DNA from 3 places in the Microbispora sp. NPDC088329 genome. Region 1 is predicted to be linked to each of the others. Evidence: riboswitches for the same ligand, from Rfam matches in the RefSeq annotation. Region 1 holds a riboswitch; each other region holds the start of a gene.
What was found. A riboswitch is a leader RNA that binds a small molecule or an ion and turns the genes downstream of it on or off. The one in region 1 is predicted to bind cobalamin.
Positions count from the first base shown of each region.

Region 1 (5,647 bases):
ACGCCGTCCAACTCATAGGCGACGCCCTGCTCGGCAAGTGAGGGGAAGGGGAGGGCCGGCGGAGTCCGGCGCGGCGTGACGAGCCGGTGAAGGGGCGCCGCGGTCTTGTACGGGTGCCGGGTTGACGAACTCTTGGGGCCTCCCAAGTGGTGCCGCCCGCCGCGGCCTGCATCCCGCCGATTCCAATAGTGGCGGCGAGACGATCGCGTCCTGCGTGCCCGCGCCCCTGACAGCAAGCGGAACCCGCCCGAAAGCGGGACGACGCCCTCAGTCGAACCAGACGACCAGACGCACGCCTTCGGGCCCGAACCGCTGCGCCAGCGCCCGCATCACCGCGAAGACGTGCTCCCACCCGGTGCCCGGTCCCAGCACGTCCAGTCGCGTCACCGGGCCGTACTCGAGGGTCTGTCCCGAGATCTCCCAGCGGCCCGCGGGGGCCCCAACGGGCGAGATGCCCAAGGGCGGCATGCCGTACCGCTCGACGACCTCATCGGGCCACCGGTCGTCGATCCGATACCGCGTGATCGAGTAGCCGCCTTCCGAGTGCACATCGAGCACTCCTCGGGCGGCAGGGCGGACGGTCATGTCCAGATCACGAAGCTCCGCCCATGAGACCCACGTGCTGCCATGAATGGCGGCATCCAACCGCGCGCAGTTCTCATAGTGGGTACGGACGGGTCCCGAAACGTCCGTCGGCAGGCCACGGCCGGCAGCGACAGGGGCCCAGTCAAGCCGGTTGCGAATGCCGAAGAGGCAACCGAGCGACGCGTAGTCATTGACGCCATAGAGCGGGTAAAGAGGCAGGGAAACGCTCCACGCGTCTCCCTCGTACCAGTCCTCGTCGGCGTGCGGGTGACGCATCTCTATGAATCCGTAGATGTCGGTGCCCATCCGGACAGGGTAGGGGTGTGAGCGCGAGGCGCGGGCTTCTCCGTGGGCTGTTTCGTCCTCGCACAATCAACTGTGCCTTCAGCCCCGGAACCAGGCAATTCGGCGGCAGCATGTTGCCCGGTGATTGCAGCTTCCTGCTACCGCCCTCCCGCATGTCCACGTCCTCTGGCAGCAAGCGGCAGGGCCCTTGTGCTCCCGCAGGCCACCGCCGCGGCTCGCCTACCGATCGCCGCAGCCGTAACGTCCGTTATGTGGTGACATGGTGTAGTTACTCATAGTCTGTGCGTGTAAGGGGCTCTTCGAGTAGGAGGGTGCCGACATGCGACGCCGTACGGTCCTCGCGCTGGGAGCCCTGGCCCTCGCGGGCGCGTGCGGCGTCCAGGCGCCGCCGTACCGGAGGGAGCTCTCTCTCGCGGTCCCCGGGCCGCCCGGAGGATGCGGAGACGGCGTCGCCGCCGGGTTCAAGGCGCTCATCGAGGGGCGCCGCTGGGCCCGGGCCGTACGGATCAGGCGGGAGACCGGTGACGGCGGGCAGTTGCTCGCCCGGCCGGGCGGGCCGCGGACCGATCTGGTGATCGCCGACCCGGCGCTGCTCGCCGCCTGCGCGCTGACCCGTGACCCGCTCCTGGTCACGAGGGCCGTCCCGCTCGCTCGGCTGGCGGGGGAGTGGGAGGTGCTGGTCGCCTCTCCCGACTCGGGCTACCGCACCTTCGAGCATTTCGCCGCCGCTCTGCTGCGCGACCCCGGCGGGCCCGCAGTGGGCGGCGGCGCCGACCGAGGTCCGGAGCACCTGCTGCTCGGCCTGACCGCGCGGGGCCTGGGAGCCGACCCGCGCCTGCTCCACTACGTCGCGTTCGACACCAGGGCGCAGGCCGTCGCCGCGGTCCTCGACGGGCGGATCGCTCTCGGGTTCGGCGGCAGGCGCGAGGTCGCCCCCCACGTGCGCGCCGGACGGCTGCGGCCCCTCGCCGTCTCCTCCGCCGAGCGGCTGCCCGGAGTGGACGCGCCGACGCTGTCGGAGTCGGGCGTACGGATCGTGTACGCCGACTGGACCGGGCTGATCGCTCCGCCTGGCACGCCCGGGCGGGACGCCCTGCTCGATCTGTGCCGGGCCGTCGCCGGCACTCCGGGATGGCGGAGCCTGTGCGAGCGTAACGACTGGACGCCGATGTGGCTCGAGGGCGACGACTTCCGGCAATGGCTGACCGTCGAGGCGCGCCGTACGGCTCTGCTGCTCAATGATCTCGGATTGCACTGAAAAACACAACTTGTAGGGCCGGTTGCGAGCAGGGCCACAAGATGTAGGATCCATCGCGTTGCTGGTTCACCTAGGTGAGGCAAGAGGGAACCCGGTGCGAATCCGGGACTGCCCCGCAGCGGTGAGCGGGAACGACCGCCGTCACATGGCACTGTGCTGTGTATGAGCACTGGGCGTGGGTGCGCCCGGGAAGCGACGGCCAGTAGGACCGGTGGGGCGTGAGCCCGGCCGGACGCCCGCGAGTCCGAAGACCTGCCAGTGACGGCGCGCGCATGGGCGCGCGCCCCGCGCCGGGCCTCGCGGGAGGGTTCGCCGCACCGTCACGGCACGTCTGTTCCGTGCGCGTGCGCCGCGGCATGCCCCTTCTCCGATCCGGCCGGACACGGAACGACGAGGAGGGGGCATCTGATGACGATCACCGACCCGGCGCCCGGCCTGGCGCGGGCGGACGGCGCGCGCGACGTGGCGGCCGTGTGGCAGGCCATCGAGGAGGCGGCGGCCGGGGTCATCGCCGACCCGGAGAACTCCCGCCGGGCGGCCCGGCTGCTGAACGGGCTGATCGCGGAGGAGGCGGCGGCCGAGGGGGTGCGCACGTTCTCCGAGTCGGTCGCGGCCGCCCACGCCGCCGGGCTGCTGGGCGACGTCGTCGCCGCGTTCGTGGCCGACGAGGCCGAGTCGCTCGACGCGCTGATCGACCCGGCGGCCGACGACCGCTTCGAATACTTCGGGCTGCGCACGGTCTACGACCGCTACCTGCTGCGTCACCCGGTCACCCGGCGGGTGCTGGAACGCCCGCAGCACTTCCTGCTGCGGGTCGCCTGCGGCCTGTCGGCCTCGGTGGCGGAGGCGGCCGAGCTGTACGGCCTGATGTCCGCCCTGGCCTACCTGCCCAGTTCGCCGACGCTGTTCAATTCGGGCGCCCGCCGGCCGCAGCTGTCGTCGTGCTTCCTGCTCGACTCGCCGCGCGACGAGCTGGAGAGCATCTACGAGCGGTACGGCCAGGTGGCGCGGCTGTCGAAGTACTCCGGCGGCATCGGCGTCGCCTGGACGCGGGTGCGCTCGCGCGGCTCGCTCATCCGGGGCACCAACGGCCTGTCCAACGGCATCGTGCCGTGGCTGCGCACGCTCGACGCGTCGGTGGCGGCGGTCAACCAGGGCGGCAGGCGCAAGGGCGCGGCCTGCGTCTACCTGGAGACCTGGCACGCCGACATCGAGGAGTTCCTGGAGCTTCGCGACAACACGGGCGAGGAGTCGCGCCGCGCCCACAACCTCAACCTGGCCAACTGGGTGCCCGACGAGTTCATGCGCCGGGTCGAGGCGGATGGCACGTGGTCGCTGTTCGACCCCAAGGAGGTCCCCGAGCTGACCGACCTGTGGGGCGAGGCGTTCGACGCCCGCTACCGCGAACTGGAGTCCGCCGGGCGATATGTCCGGCAGGTGCCCGCCCGGGCCCTGTACGCCCGGATGATGCGCACCCTCGCCCAGACCGGCAACGGCTGGATGACGTTCAAGGACGCCGCCAACCGCGCCTCCAACCAGACCGCGCTGCCCGGCAACGTCATCCACCTGTCCAACCTGTGCACCGAGATCCTGGAGGTCACCAGCGACGGCGAGACCGCCGTGTGCAACCTCGGCTCGGTCAACCTGGCCGCCCACCTGACCCCCGAGGGTGACGCCGTCGACTTCGGCAGGCTGCGCGCCACCGTCCGCACCGCCGTGCGGTTCCTGGACCGGACGATCGACCTCGGCTTCTACCCGACGCCGGAGGCGGAGGCGGCCAACCGGAGGTGGCGGCCCGTGGGGCTCGGCGTCATGGGCCTCGCCGACGTGTTCTTCGCGCTGCGCCTGCCGTTCGACTCGCCCGAGGCGCTCACGCTGTCGACCCGCATCGCCGAGGAGATCGCGCTCGCGGCGTACGGCACCTCGGCCGACCTGGCCGTCGAACGCGGGCGCCACCCCGCCTACGAGGAGACCCGGGCGGCGGGCGGCGTGCTGCACCCCGACCACTTCCCGTGCGCCCCTGCGCATCCCGAGGAGTGGGCCGCGCTGCGGGCCAGGATCGCGGAGACCGGGCTGCGCAACTCCCTGCTGGTCGCGATCGCGCCGACGGCCACGATCGCCTCGATCGCCGGCTGCTACGAGTGCGTCGAGCCGCAGGTGTCCAACGTCTTCAAGCGCGAGACGCTGTCGGGAGAGTTCCTCCAGGTCAACCGGTATCTCGTGCGCGATCTCCAGGCCCTCGGCCTGTGGACCAGGCCGATGCGCGACGCGATCAAGCTCAACGACGGCTCGATCCAGGACATCACGACCATCCCCGACGAGATCAGGGCGCTCTACCGCACCGCCTGGGAGCTTCCGCAGAAGGCCCTCATCGACCTGGCCGCCGCGCGGCAGCCGTACGTCGACCAGTCGCAGTCGCTCAACCTCTTCATGGCCGCCCCCACCATCGGCAAGCTCTCCTCGATGTACGCCTACGCCTGGCGGTCGGGCCTGAAGACCACCTACTACCTGCGCTCCCGCCCGGCGACGAGGATCGCCCAGACGACCGTGCCCGCGGTCGCCCCGGCGGAAGCCGTCGCCTGCTCCCTGGAAAACCCCGAGATCTGCGAGGCCTGCCAATGAGAACGATGCTGCTCGACCCCGGTATGGACCTGACCCTGCGCCCGATGCGCTACCCCGGGTTCTACGAGAGATACCGCGCGGCGATCAGGAACACCTGGACGGTGGAGGAGGTCGACCTCGCCTCCGATCTCGCCGACCTCGCGACCCTGGACGAGGGGGAGCGGCACCTGATCAACCGGCTCGTGGCGTTCTTCGCGACCGGCGACTCGATCGTGGCCAACAACCTCGTGCTGAACCTCTACCAGCACGTGAACGCCCCCGAGGCGCGGTTGTACCTGAGCCGCCAGCTGTTCGAGGAGGCGGTGCACGTCCAGTTCTACCTGACCCTGCTGGACACCTACCTGCCCGACCTCGACGAGCGGGTCAAGGCGTTCGCCGCCGTCGAGCACATCCCGTCGATCCGCGACAAGGCCGAGTTCTGCTTCCGCTGGATCGACTCGATCAGCGAGCTGAGCCGGCTGGAGACCCGGGAGGACCGGCGGGCCTTCCTGCTCAACCTCATCTGCTTCGCCGCCTGCATCGAGGGACTGTTCTTCTACGGCGCCTTCGCGTACGTCTACTGGTTCCGCTCGCGCGGCCTGCTCGGCGGCCTCGCCACGGGCACCAACTGGGTGTTCCGCGACGAGTCGATGCACATGGAGTTCGCCTTCGAGGTGGTGGACACCGTGCGCCGCGAGGAGCCGGACCTGTTCGACGCCGAGCTGGCGGCCCAGGTGACGCGGATGATGGAGGAGGCGGTCGCCGCCGAGCTCGCCTTCGCCCGCGACCTGTGCGGCGACGGGCACGGCGTCATGAGCGCCGACAACATGCGGCGCTACCTGGAGTACGTCGCCGACCGCAGGCTCGCCCGGCTCGGCCTGCCCGTGCGGTACGGCA
Region 1 is NZ_JBFBIP010000006.1:102,532-108,178, forward strand. It holds gene AB0O28_RS14380 (hypothetical protein) at 268-891, opposite strand; gene AB0O28_RS14385 (tripartite tricarboxylate transporter substrate-binding protein) at 1,211-2,149, shown strand; cobalamin riboswitch at 2,195-2,424, shown strand; gene AB0O28_RS14390 (ribonucleoside-diphosphate reductase subunit alpha) at 2,558-4,771, shown strand; gene AB0O28_RS14395 (ribonucleotide-diphosphate reductase subunit beta) at 4,768-5,647, shown strand, end outside.

Region 2 (5,647 bases), on a different contig from region 1:
GCCTGCGGTGGAGCCGTTGCTGCCCGGAGATCCGGCCGAGATCGGCGGCTGCCGGCTGGAGGGCCGCCTCGGTGCGGGCGGCCAGGGGGTGGTCTACCTCGGCCGTACGGCCGAGGGCGCGCCGGTGGCGGTCAAGCTGCTGCACGAGCCGGCGCACGGGGGCCGGCCGGGTGACGAGGACGCCCGCCGCCGCTTCGCGCGGGAGATCGCCGCCGCGCGGCGGGTCGCGCCGTTCTGCGTGGCCCGGGTGCTCGGCTTCGACCTGGACGGCCCGCGGCCCTACGTCGTGAGCGAGTACGTGGAGGGCCCCACGCTGCAGCGGGCGGGACGGCGGTCCGGGCCCGCCCTGCACCGGCTGGCCGTCGCGACCGCGACCGCACTCGCCGCCGTGCACCAGGCCGGGATCGTCCACCGCGACTTCAAGCCCGCCAACGTGCTGCTGGGGCCCGACGGTCCGAGGGTCGTCGACTTCGGGGTCGCACGCCGTCTCGACGCGACCACGACGACCGGTGGCGCCCTCGGCACGCCCGCCTACATGGCGCCCGAGCAGATCGCCGGCGAGCCGCCCGCGCCCGCCTGGGACGTGTTCGCGTGGGGCGGCGTGATGGTGTTCGCCGCCACCGGCAGGCCGCCGTTCGGCGGCGACGCGCTGCCCGCCGTGCTGAACCGCGTGCTCACCCAGGAGCCCGACCTCGGCGACCTGGAGGAGCCGTTGCGCTCCATCGTCGCGCTGGCCCTGCGCAAGGACCCCGCACAGCGCCCGGGCATCCTCGACATCACGATGCGGCTGCTCGCCGCGGCGCCGGAGGGGACCGCCGGGGACGTTCCGGGCCTGCTCGCCGCCGCGGGGCGTCCCGTTTCTCCGGAACAGGACACCGTGCCCTCACGGCGGGGCTCCGGCCGCCGCCGTGGGCTGCTCGCGGGGGCGGCGGTCACGCTCGCGGCCGCGACGACGGGGGCCGTGCTGCTGTCCGTGCTCCCGTCCGGAGGCGTCGCCGGCGGTGACGGCGACCGTGACGGCGGCCGTGACGGCGACGGTGTCGCGCGGCACATTGCGGCCGCCGTCACTCCGGCCCCCTCGCCCGCCACCTCACTCACGGGGACACTCGCGGGGACACCCACGCGGACGCCGGCTCCGGCGCCGAGTCCGACGTTCGGTTCGGGGCCCGGTCCGGCGCCCACCGCGCGCGTGCCCCTGCGCTTCACGGCACGCTTCGCGGGCGTGTGGCGCGGCAGGGTGGACTACGAGCCCGGCGCGTACGACACGCTCGTGCTGACCGTGCCGAAGGGCGGCGACACCGTCACCGAGCAGTTCGTCGACTACCGGTGCGTAGGCAGGTCCAGACTCCAGGTGGTCAGCGGGACCACTGTGCGCCTGAAGCGGGTGTCGATGCGGGGCAACTGCGTGCGCAACGGCACGATCTACCTCACCGTCCACGACAACGGGACGATGACCTTCGACTACAACGGGCACGGCGAGAACGAGGTCACGAAGAACGAGCCGTTCTACATGATCGCCACGTTGAAACGCACATAGCGGCACACTTGCGGAACGTCCGGCATGAAGGTGTATGTTGACCACCGCAAGCGACGGACGCGGAGGAAGCCGGTGTGAATCCGGCGCGGTCCCGCCACTGTCACCGGGGAGCGACCCTCACCCACGCCACTGCCCCGCACGGGCGGGAAGGCTGAGGGAAAGCGCGGATCCGGGAGCCAGGATACTCCGGCCGTCGGACCTTCTACCGGGGGCGCGGACACCCCCAGGGGGGACATCCCATGGCCGGGGCGCCCGGCGGCGGCCTGCTGGTCGCGGGCACCACCTCCGATGCCGGGAAGAGCGTGCTGGTGGCCGGTCTGTGCCGGTGGCTGGCCCGCCGCGGCGTACGGGTCGCGCCGTTCAAGGCGCAGAACATGTCGCTGAACTCCTACGTCACGGCTGACGGCGCGGAGATCGGGCGGGCCCAGGCCGTGCAGGCGGCCGCCTGCGGGCTGGAGCCGACGGCCGACATGAACCCGATCCTGCTCAAGCCGGGCAGCGACCGCCGTAGCCAGGTCGTCGTGCGCGGACGGCCGGTCGCGGACGTGGACGCGCTGGAATACCGCGCGCATCGCGACGAACTGCGCGCGATCGCCGTGGAGTCGTACCGGCGGCTGGCCGACGAGTTCGACGTGGTGATCTGCGAGGGGGCGGGCTCCCCGGCGGAGATCAACCTCCGGGCGGGGGACATCGCGAACATGGGGCTGGCCAGGGCCGTCGGGCTGCCCGTGATCATCGTGGGCGACATCGACCGCGGCGGCGTCTTCGCGCACCTGTACGGCACGGTCGCCCTGCTCGACGCCGCCGATCAGGCGCATATTTCCGGATTTATCGTGAACAAGTTCCGGGGCGCGCGGGAGCTGCTCGCGCCGGGGCTGGACATGATCGAAGGGCTGACCGGGCGCCGGGTCTACGGGGTCGTGCCGTGGCTCGACGGGCTGTGGATGGACGTCGAGGACTCGCTGTCGCTCGACAACCGGCCGGGAGGAAACACGGGGAACACGGGGAGCGCCGCGGCTGACGGCGCGTTGCGGGTGGCCGTCGTGCGGTATCCACGCATCTCCAACTTCACCGATGTGGACGCGCTGGCCGCCGAGCCGGGGGTCACGGTCGGCTTCGTCACCTCACCCGCCGCCTGCGCCGACGCCGACCTGCTGATCCTGCCGGGTTCGCGGGCCACGGTGGACGATCTGGCCTGGCTGCGCGCGACCGGCATCGCCGACCTCGTCGTCCGCAGGACGGGTCCGGTGCTCGGGATCTGCGGCGGTTACCAGATGCTCGCCCGCACCATCACCGACCACGTGGAGTCCGGCGCCGGCACGGTGCCCGGCCTGGGGCTGCTCCCCGCCGACGTCGCGTTCGCGAGGGAGAAGACCCTCGGGCGGCCGGTCGGCGAGGGCTACGGGCATCCGGTACGCGCGTACGAGATCCATCACGGGGTCGTCACCCACGACGGGGGTGAGCCGTTCCTCGACGGGTGCCGCGCCGGAAACGTGTGGGGCACGACCTGGCACGGCGCGCTGGAGAACGACGGGTTCCGGCGAGCCTTCCTCGGGGAGGTGGCGAGGGCGGCCGGGCGGGAGTTCCGGGGCGATCCGTCGCTGTCGTTCGCGGGGCTGCGGGAGGCGCGGCTGGACGCGCTCGGGGACCTGGTCGAGCGGAACGTCGACACCGGCGGGCTGCTCTCGCTCATCGGAAGCGGACCCACGCCGGGCCTGCGGGCCCTGCCGCCCGGCGCGAACGGCGCGAACGGCCCATGTTGATCATTCGCCAGGCGGGAACGCCCGGCACACGCCGCGCCTGTTTCCCCGCCCCCGAGGACGCCGATCCGTCGGGGCTGGCGCAGGCCGCCGCCCTGCGCCGCACCGATCTGGCCCGCACCGACCCGGCCCTCCCCGATGACGCGGTGGTCTTCGCCGCGCCCTGGCCCGCGGCCGTGGCGACCGCGCGGGCCGCGTCCGGGCGCGAGCCGGTCGTGGCCGGGGCGCTCGCCGAGGCCGATTACGGCACCTGGGCGGGACGGCCGTTCGCGGAGATCGCCGAGACCGAGCCCGAGGGTCTCGGCGCCTGGCTGACCGACCCGGACGCCGCCCCGCACGGCGGGGAGAGCCTTTCCGAGCTGGGCGCGCGGGTGGCCGCGTGGCTGGAGTCGGTGCACGCGGACGCCGCCCGCGTGGTCGCCGTCTGCGACGCCGGGCCCGTCCGGGCCGCGCTCGCGCACGCGCTCGGCCTGCCCGCGACGCGGGCCGCCTTGTTCGACATCGCCCCGCTGTCCCGCACCGAGCTGGCCGCACGGCACGGCGGCTGGCGGATCGCCTACGTCAACAGGAAGGCCGCCCTGTGAACTCCGCCTATCCGTTCAGCGCCGTCGTCGGGCTCGCCGATCTGAAGCTGGCCCTGGTGCTCAACGCGGTCTCGTCCCGGGTCGGCGGCGTTCTCGTCCGCGGCGAGAAGGGAACCGCGAAGTCCACGATCGTACGCGCGCTGGCGGCGCAGTTGCCGCAGGTCGCGGTGGTGGCGGGGTGCCGGTTCCACTGCGACCCCGGGGCGCCGGACCCCGGCTGCCCCGACGGGCCGCACGAGCCGGACGCGGCAGGGGCGCTGCGGGCGGCGTCCCTCGTCGAGCTTCCTGTGGGGGCCTCCGAGGACCGGCTGGTCGGTTCGCTCGATCTGGAACGGGCGCTGACCGAGGGCGTCAAGGCGTTCGAGCCGGGGCTGCTCGCGGCGGCCCATCGCGGCGTGCTCTACGTGGACGAGGTCAACCTCCTGCACGACCACCTCGTGGACCTGCTGCTCGACGCGGCCGCGCTCGGGGTCTGCTACGTCGAGCGGGAGACCGTTTCGATCCGGCATGCCGCGCGGTTCCTGCTCGTGGGGACCATGAACCCGGAGGAGGGCGAACTGCGCCCGCAGTTGCTCGACCGGTTCGGGCTGACCGTGGAGGTGCGCGCGACGCGGGAGCCGGACGAGCGGGCCGAGGTCGTACGGCGGCGCTTCGCGTTCGACGCCGATCCGGAGGGGTTCGCCGCGCGCTGGGCCGCGGAGGAGGCCGCCCTGGCCGCACGGATCGCGCGTGCCCGTGCCGTCCTCGGGTCGGTGCGGCTGCCCGACTCGCGGCTGCGGCAGATCACGGCCGTCTGCGCGGGGTTCGGGGTGGACGGGCTGCGGGCCGATCTCGTCACGGCGCATGCGGCGGTGGCGCACGCCGCCTGGCAGGGCCGGGACGTGGTGACCCGGGAGGACGTCCGGGTGGCGGCCCGGCTGGCACTGCCCCACCGGCGTCGAAGGGATCCGTTCGACGCGCCCGGCCTGGACGAGCGTCTTCTCGACGAGCTCCTCGACCAGACCGAGCCCGCCGCCCCCGAGGACCCCGATGATCCCGACGATCCCGGCGGTCCTGAGGGTCCCGAGAGCCCGGGTCCCGACGACTCCGGCGGGCCCGGCTCCGGCCGGTCCGAGGGCCCTGACGGCTCCGGCGGCCCGGGTGCCGGCAGCGGCGCCCCCAAAGGCACTGCGGGCGTCTCAGAAGGGTCCGGCTCCGTGGGGTCCGGCTCCGTGGGGTCCGGCTCCGAAGAATCGAACTCCGCCGTCGGCTCCGGCGGCCGGGCCCACGACGACGACCGTCCCCAGGACGTGGCCGCGGCCGGTGCTCCGTTCCGCGTGCCCGTTCTCACGGTCGCCGGAGTCGGGGCGGGCGTCGCGGGGCGGCGGTCGAGTGGCCGGGGGCGGCACGGCCGGACGATCGGGACCCGCGTCCCGACCGGCGCCGGCCCCGCCGGCATCGACCTCCCCGCGACCCTCCTCGCCGCCGCCCCGCACCAGCTCCGCCGCGGCAGGCGCGGCCCCGGCCTCGTCCTCACCCGGGACGACTTCCGCGAGCCCGTCCGCGAAGGCCGCGAGGGCAACCTCGTCCTGTTCGTCGTGGACGCCAGCGGCTCCATGGGCGCGCGCAGGCGGATGACGGCCGTCAAGACGGCGGTGCTGAGCCTGCTGCTCGACGCGTACCAGCGCAGGGACAAGGTCGGCCTCGTCGTCTTCCGGGGAGCGGGGGCGACGGTCGCGCTCCCGCCGACCTCGTCGGTCGAAGCGGGCGCGGCCCGCCTCCGCGCG
Region 2 is NZ_JBFBIP010000003.1:510,427-516,073, forward strand. It holds gene AB0O28_RS09775 (serine/threonine-protein kinase) at 1-1,537, shown strand, start outside; cobalamin riboswitch at 1,600-1,724, shown strand; gene AB0O28_RS09780 (cobyric acid synthase) at 1,777-3,300, shown strand; gene AB0O28_RS09785 (histidine phosphatase family protein) at 3,294-3,881, shown strand; gene AB0O28_RS09790 (VWA domain-containing protein) at 3,878-5,647, shown strand, end outside.
Region 2: linked by a shared signal. The riboswitch ahead of AB0O28_RS09780 (cobyric acid synthase) and the one ahead of AB0O28_RS14390 (ribonucleoside-diphosphate reductase subunit alpha) in region 1 are both predicted to bind cobalamin.

Region 3 (5,647 bases), on a different contig from region 1:
CCCGGACGGCCCGGCGGGCACGTAGCCCCCGGCGAGCGCGTGCAGCACGTGGTCGAGCTCGTCGGTGGTCCGCGCGAGCCGCGGCACCACCTCGGTCGCCGCGAACGTCAGCACCCGCGCGACCGCCGGGTCGTCGGTGACGCCGGCGACGGCCGCAGGGTCCCAGCCGCGTTCCTCCATGGCGGTGACGAGCGCGCGGGCCTCGGCCTCGACGCGGTCCACGACGCCGGTCGCGGCGCTGCCGTCCTCGGCCAGGCCGAGTGCCTCGCGCAGGCCGGGCAGGGTCTCGCGGCCGGCCCACATCTGGCGGGCGCGCAGCATGGCCAGCACGAGGTTGACGCGGGCCTCGCCGGTCGGGGCCGCACCGAGGACGTGCAGGCCGTCGCGGATCTGGGCGTCCTTGACCTCGCAGAGCCAGCCGTCCACGTGCAGGATGAACTCGTCGAACTCGGCGTCGTGCGGCCGCTCGCTCAGGCCGAGGTCGTGGTCGAGGCGGGCGGCCTGGATGAGGGTCCAGATCTGGGCGCGGATCGCGGGCAGCTTCGCCGGGTCCATCGCCGCGATCGTCGCGTGCTCGTCGAGGAGCTGCTCAAGGCGGGCGATGTCGCCGTAGGTCTCGGCCCTGGCCATCGGCGGCACCAGGTGGTCCACGAGCACGGCGTGCGCCCGGCGCTTGGCCTGGGTGCCCTCGCCGGGGTCGTTCACCAGGAACGGGTAGACGAGCGGGAGGTCGCCGATCGCCGCGTCGGTGGCGCAGGACGCCGACAGGCCCGCCGACTTGCCGGGCAGCCACTCCAGGTTGCCGTGCTTGCCGACGTGCACCATGGCGTGCGCGCCCCACTCGGCCGACAGCCACCGGTAGGCCGCCAGGTAGTGGTGGCTGGGCGGCAGGTCGGGGTCGTGGTAGATCGCGATGGGGTTCTCCCCGAAGCCGCGCGGGGGCTGCACCATCACCACGACGTTCCCGCTGCGCAGCGCCGCGAGCACGATGTCGCCGTCGTGGACGAACAGCTCGCCGGGCGGGGCGCCCCAGTGGCGTTCCACGCCGGCGCGCAGGTCCTCGGGCAGGGTGTCGTACCAGGCGCGGTAGGTCTCGGCGGGGATCCGCACGGGGTTGGCCGCGAGCTGCTCCTCGGTGAGCCAGTCCTGGTCCTGGCCGCCCGCGGCGATGAGCGCGTGGATCAGGGCGTCGCCGTCCTGCTCCGCCTGCCCGGGGAAGCCGTCGCCGAGGTCGTAGCCCTCCTCGGCCAGGCGGGCCAGCAGCCCGACCGTGCTGGCCGGGGTGTCCAGGCCGACGGCGTTGCCGACCCGCGAGTTCTTCGTCGGGTACGCCGACAGCATCACGACGAGCTTCTTGTCCTGCGGGGGCACGTGCCGCAGCAGGCCGTGCCGGACGGCGATGCCCGCGACCCGGGCCGCGCGCTCGGGGTCGGCGACGTAGACCGTCAGGCCGTCGTCGTCGATCTCCTTGAACGAGAACGGCACCGTGATGATCCGCCCGTCGAACTCCGGGATCGCGACCTGCGAGGCGGCGTCCAGCGGGGACAGCCCGTCGTCGTTGTCCTCCCACTCGGCGCGGCCGGTCGTCAGGCACAGGCCCTGCAGGATGGGCACGTCGAGGCCGGCGAGCGCGCCGACGTCCCAGGCCGCGTCGTCCCCGCCCGCCGACGCGGTCGCGGGCCGCGAACCGCCCGCCGCGAGCACGGTCACGACGAGGGCGTCCGCGCGGCGCAGCACGTCGAGCAGCTCGGGCTCGGCGGTGCGCAGCGAGGAGCAGAAGACCGGCAGCGCCCGGCCGCCCGCGTCCTCGACCGCGTCGCACAGCGCGGTGACGAAGCCCGTGTTGCCCGCCATGTGGTGCGCCCGGTAGTAGAGCACGCCGATCACCGGGCCGTCGCCGGGCCGGGCGTCGCGTTCGAGCACGCCCCAGGTCGGCGTGGCGGCCGGGGCCGCGAAGCCGCGGCCGGTCAGCAGGACCGTGTCCGACAGGAACGCGTGCAGTTCGGCGAGGTTCGCGGGGCCGCCGTGCGCGAGATAGGCGTGCGCCTCGGCGCACACGCCGCCGCTCACCCCGCCGCTCACCGTGGACAGCTCCATCAGCTCGGCGTCCGGGGCCTGCTCGCCGCCGAGGACGACCACCGGGCGCGGGCCCGCGAGCAGGGCGTCCAGCCCGTCCTCCCAGGCGCGCCGCCCGCCGAGCAGCCGGACGACCACAAGGCCGGCCCCCTCGACCAGCGCGGGCAGGTCGTCCACGGCGAGCCGGGCCGGGTTCCCCAGCCGGAACGCCGCCCCGCTGGCGCGCGCGCTCAGCAGATCGGTGTCCGACGTGGACAACAGCACGATGAGTGGCTGGTCCGTGCGCATGGCAGGGTCCTCCCTCGGGGTCCTCGCCCCGGGTCGTGGCGGCACGACGGCAGGAGTCTCCTGGCTCCCGGATCGACGCTCACCCCGGCCTTCCCGTCTTGCGACAGTGGCCGTGTGGTGGGGTTCGCTCCCCGGTCACAGTGGCGGGACCGCGCCGGATTCACACCGGCTTCCTCCGCTTGCCATCGTTCATCGCCGACCTTACGGGACGGAGGCCCTATCGAAAAACTGGCGTTAGCATCCTGCCTGTGGTCATAGGTGGCTTTTCCGGACGCGCGGCTCGGGACGCCTGCCCCGGCGCGCTCCAGGTGCACGTCGCCGCGGACGGGGCGCTGGCCCGCGTCCGCGTGCCCGGCGGCGCCCTGACCACCGACGCGCTGCGCGAGCTGGCCGCCTGCGCCGGGGAGCTGGGCAACGGGGTCATCGAGCTCACGTCACGCGCCAACGTCCAGGTGCGAGGGCTGGCGGACCCGGCGGCGTTCGCCGCGCGGATGGCCGCCGCCGGGCTGCTGCCGTCGGCGACCCACGAACGCGTGCGCAACATCGTCGCCTCGCCCCTCAGCGGCCGGTCGGCCACGGGCGTCCTCGACGTCCGGCCGTTGGTGACGGCGCTGGACGCGGACCTGTGCGGGCGTCCGGCGCTGGCCGGCCTGCCCGGCCGGTTCCTGTTCGCGCTCGACGACGGCACCCGCGACGTCCTCGGGCTCGGCGCGGACGTGACGCTCGCCGCGCGGCCCGGCCGTCCTGTCGACCACCTGGGCGGCGATCTGACGCTCCTGCTCGCGGGCGAGCCGGTCAGATCGGTGACCGCCGGCGACGCCGTCGCCGTCGCCCTCGCCGCCGCCGAGGCGTTCCAGTCGGTACGCGGGGACGCCTGGCGCGTGGCCGAGCTCCCCGGCGGCCCCGCGACGATCGCCGCCCGCCTTCCCGGCGCCGCGCCCGTGGCCGTGCCCGTGACCGTGGCGGCCGCCGAGCCGCGTAAGGGCGGGGTGTTTCCCCAGGCGGACGGGCGGGTCGCGGTCGACGTGATCGTGCCGCTCGGCAGGCTCACCCCCGCACAAGCGGACCTTCTCGCCGGCCTGACCCCCGCCGAGGTGCGGCTGACGCCGTGGCGTACGGTCGTGCTGCCCGACCTGGCGCCCGGGACGGTCGGGCCGGTGGCCGATTCGCTCGTCGAGGCGGGGCTGGTGATCGACCCGGCCTCGCCGTACGCCAGACTGTCGGCCTGCACCGGGCGGCCCGGTTGCGCGAAGGCGCTGGCCGACGTACGGGCGGACGCGGCGCGCTGGGCGGAGACCGGCACGCCCGAGCTGCCGGACGGGCCGATCCACTGGGCGGGCTGCGAACGTCGTTGCGGGCGCCCGCGCGGGCGGGTCACCGACGTGGTCGCCACGCCCGGCGGCTACCGCGTGAGCCACTGAACGAACACCATCGAACGAACAGGGGTGTCCGTGCCCGAGCACGACTACGTCCGCGACGGAGCGGAGATCTACCGGCGGTCGTTCGCGACCATCAGGGCCGAGGCCGACCTGACGGGCCTGCCCGGCGACCTGGCCAGGGTCGCGGTCCGCATGATCCACGCCTGCGGCATGACCGACCTGGTCGCCGACCTCGGCTACTCCCCCGGCGTGGTCGCGAAGGCGCGCGCCGCGCTGCTGGCGGGCGCGCCCGTACTGTGCGACGCGCAGATGGTCGCCTCCGGCGTCACCAGGAAACGCCTGCCGGCCGGCAACGAGATCGTCTGCACGCTCGGCGACCCCCGCGTGCCCGCCCTCGCCGAGCGGCTCGGCACCACGCGTAGCGCCGCCGCCCTCGACCTGTGGCTCGACCGGCTCGACGGCGCGGTCGTGGCCGTCGGCAACGCACCGACCGCGCTGTTCCGGCTGCTCGAGCTGGTCGCGGAGGGCGCGGGACGGCCCGCCGCCGTGCTGGGCATTCCGGTCGGCTTCATCGGCGCGGCCGAGTCCAAGCGCGCCCTCGCGGCGTCCGGCCTGGAGTTTCTGGTTGTCCACGGCCGCCGGGGCGGCAGTGCCATGACGGCGGCGGCGATCAACGCCATCGCCAGCGAGCAGGAGTGACGTGACGTGACAGGTACCCTCTACGGCGTCGGCCTCGGCCCCGGCGATCCCGAACTGATGACGGTGAAGGCCGCCCGCCTGATCGGCGCGGCCGACGTGATCGCCTACCACGCCGCCCGGCACGGCCGCAGCATCGCGCGCTCCATCGCCGCCCACCACATGCGCGACGGCCAGATCGAGGAGCTGCTCCAGTATCCCCTGACGACCGAGACGACCGACCACCCCGGCGGCTACCAGGGCGCGCTCGACGACTTCTACGCCGACTGCGCGGCCCGCCTGGCCGCCCACCTGGACGCCGGGCGCGACGTCGTCGTCCTGTGCGAGGGCGACCCGCTCTTCTACGGCTCCTACATGCACATGCACAAGCGGCTGGCGCAGCGCTACCCGGCCGAGGTCGTCCCCGGCGTGACGTCGATCGCGGGCGCGTCGGCCGTGCTCGGCCGCCCGCTGGTCGAACGCGACGAGACGCTGACGGTCCTGCCCGGAACCCTGCCCGCCGGCGTGCTGGCCGAGAAGCTTCGCGGCACGGACTCCGCCGCGGTGCTCAAGCTGGGCCGCACGTTCGAGAAGGTGCGCGACGCCCTCGCCGAGGCCGGCCGTCTCGACGAGGCCTGGTACGTCGAACGCGCCACCACCGACGCCCAGCGCGTCGCCCCCCTGAAGGATGTGGACCCCGGCCAGGTGCCGTACTTCTCGCTGGCGCTGATCCCGAGCCCGGCCCAGCTCACATTCGTACCGGAGACCACGGGACGCACCGGTTCGGGCGAGGTCGCGGTCGTCGGCCTCGGCCCCGCAGGACGGCCCTGGCTGACCCCCGAGGCGCAGGAGGTCATCGCCGGGGCCACCGACCTGGTCGGATACGGCCCCTACGTGGACCGCGTCGCGCCCAACCCGCGCCAGACCCGGCACCGCACCGACAACCGCGTCGAGGCGGAACGGGCGCGTCACGCGCTCGACCTCGCCCTCGCCGGGGCGCGGGTGGCGGTCGTGTCGTCGGGCGACCCTGGCGTGTTCGCGATGGCCAGCGCGGTGCTGGAGGCCGCGGCCGACCCGCGTTACGCCGACGTCCCGGTGCGGGTGGTGCCCGGCCTGACCGCCGCGCAGGCCGTGGCGAGCCGGGCAGGCGCGCCGCTCGGCCACGACTACTGCGTGCTGTCGCTGTCGGACCAGCTCAAGCCGTGGGAGGTGGTCGCGGGCCGGATCTC
Region 3 is NZ_JBFBIP010000003.1:519,508-525,154, forward strand. It holds gene cobN (cobaltochelatase subunit CobN) at 1-2,364, opposite strand, end outside; cobalamin riboswitch at 2,418-2,540, opposite strand; gene cobG (precorrin-3B synthase) at 2,613-3,785, shown strand; gene AB0O28_RS09815 (precorrin-8X methylmutase) at 3,816-4,442, shown strand; gene AB0O28_RS09820 (precorrin-2 C(20)-methyltransferase) at 4,449-5,647, shown strand, end outside.
Region 3: linked by a shared signal. The riboswitch ahead of cobN (cobaltochelatase subunit CobN) and the one ahead of AB0O28_RS14390 (ribonucleoside-diphosphate reductase subunit alpha) in region 1 are both predicted to bind cobalamin.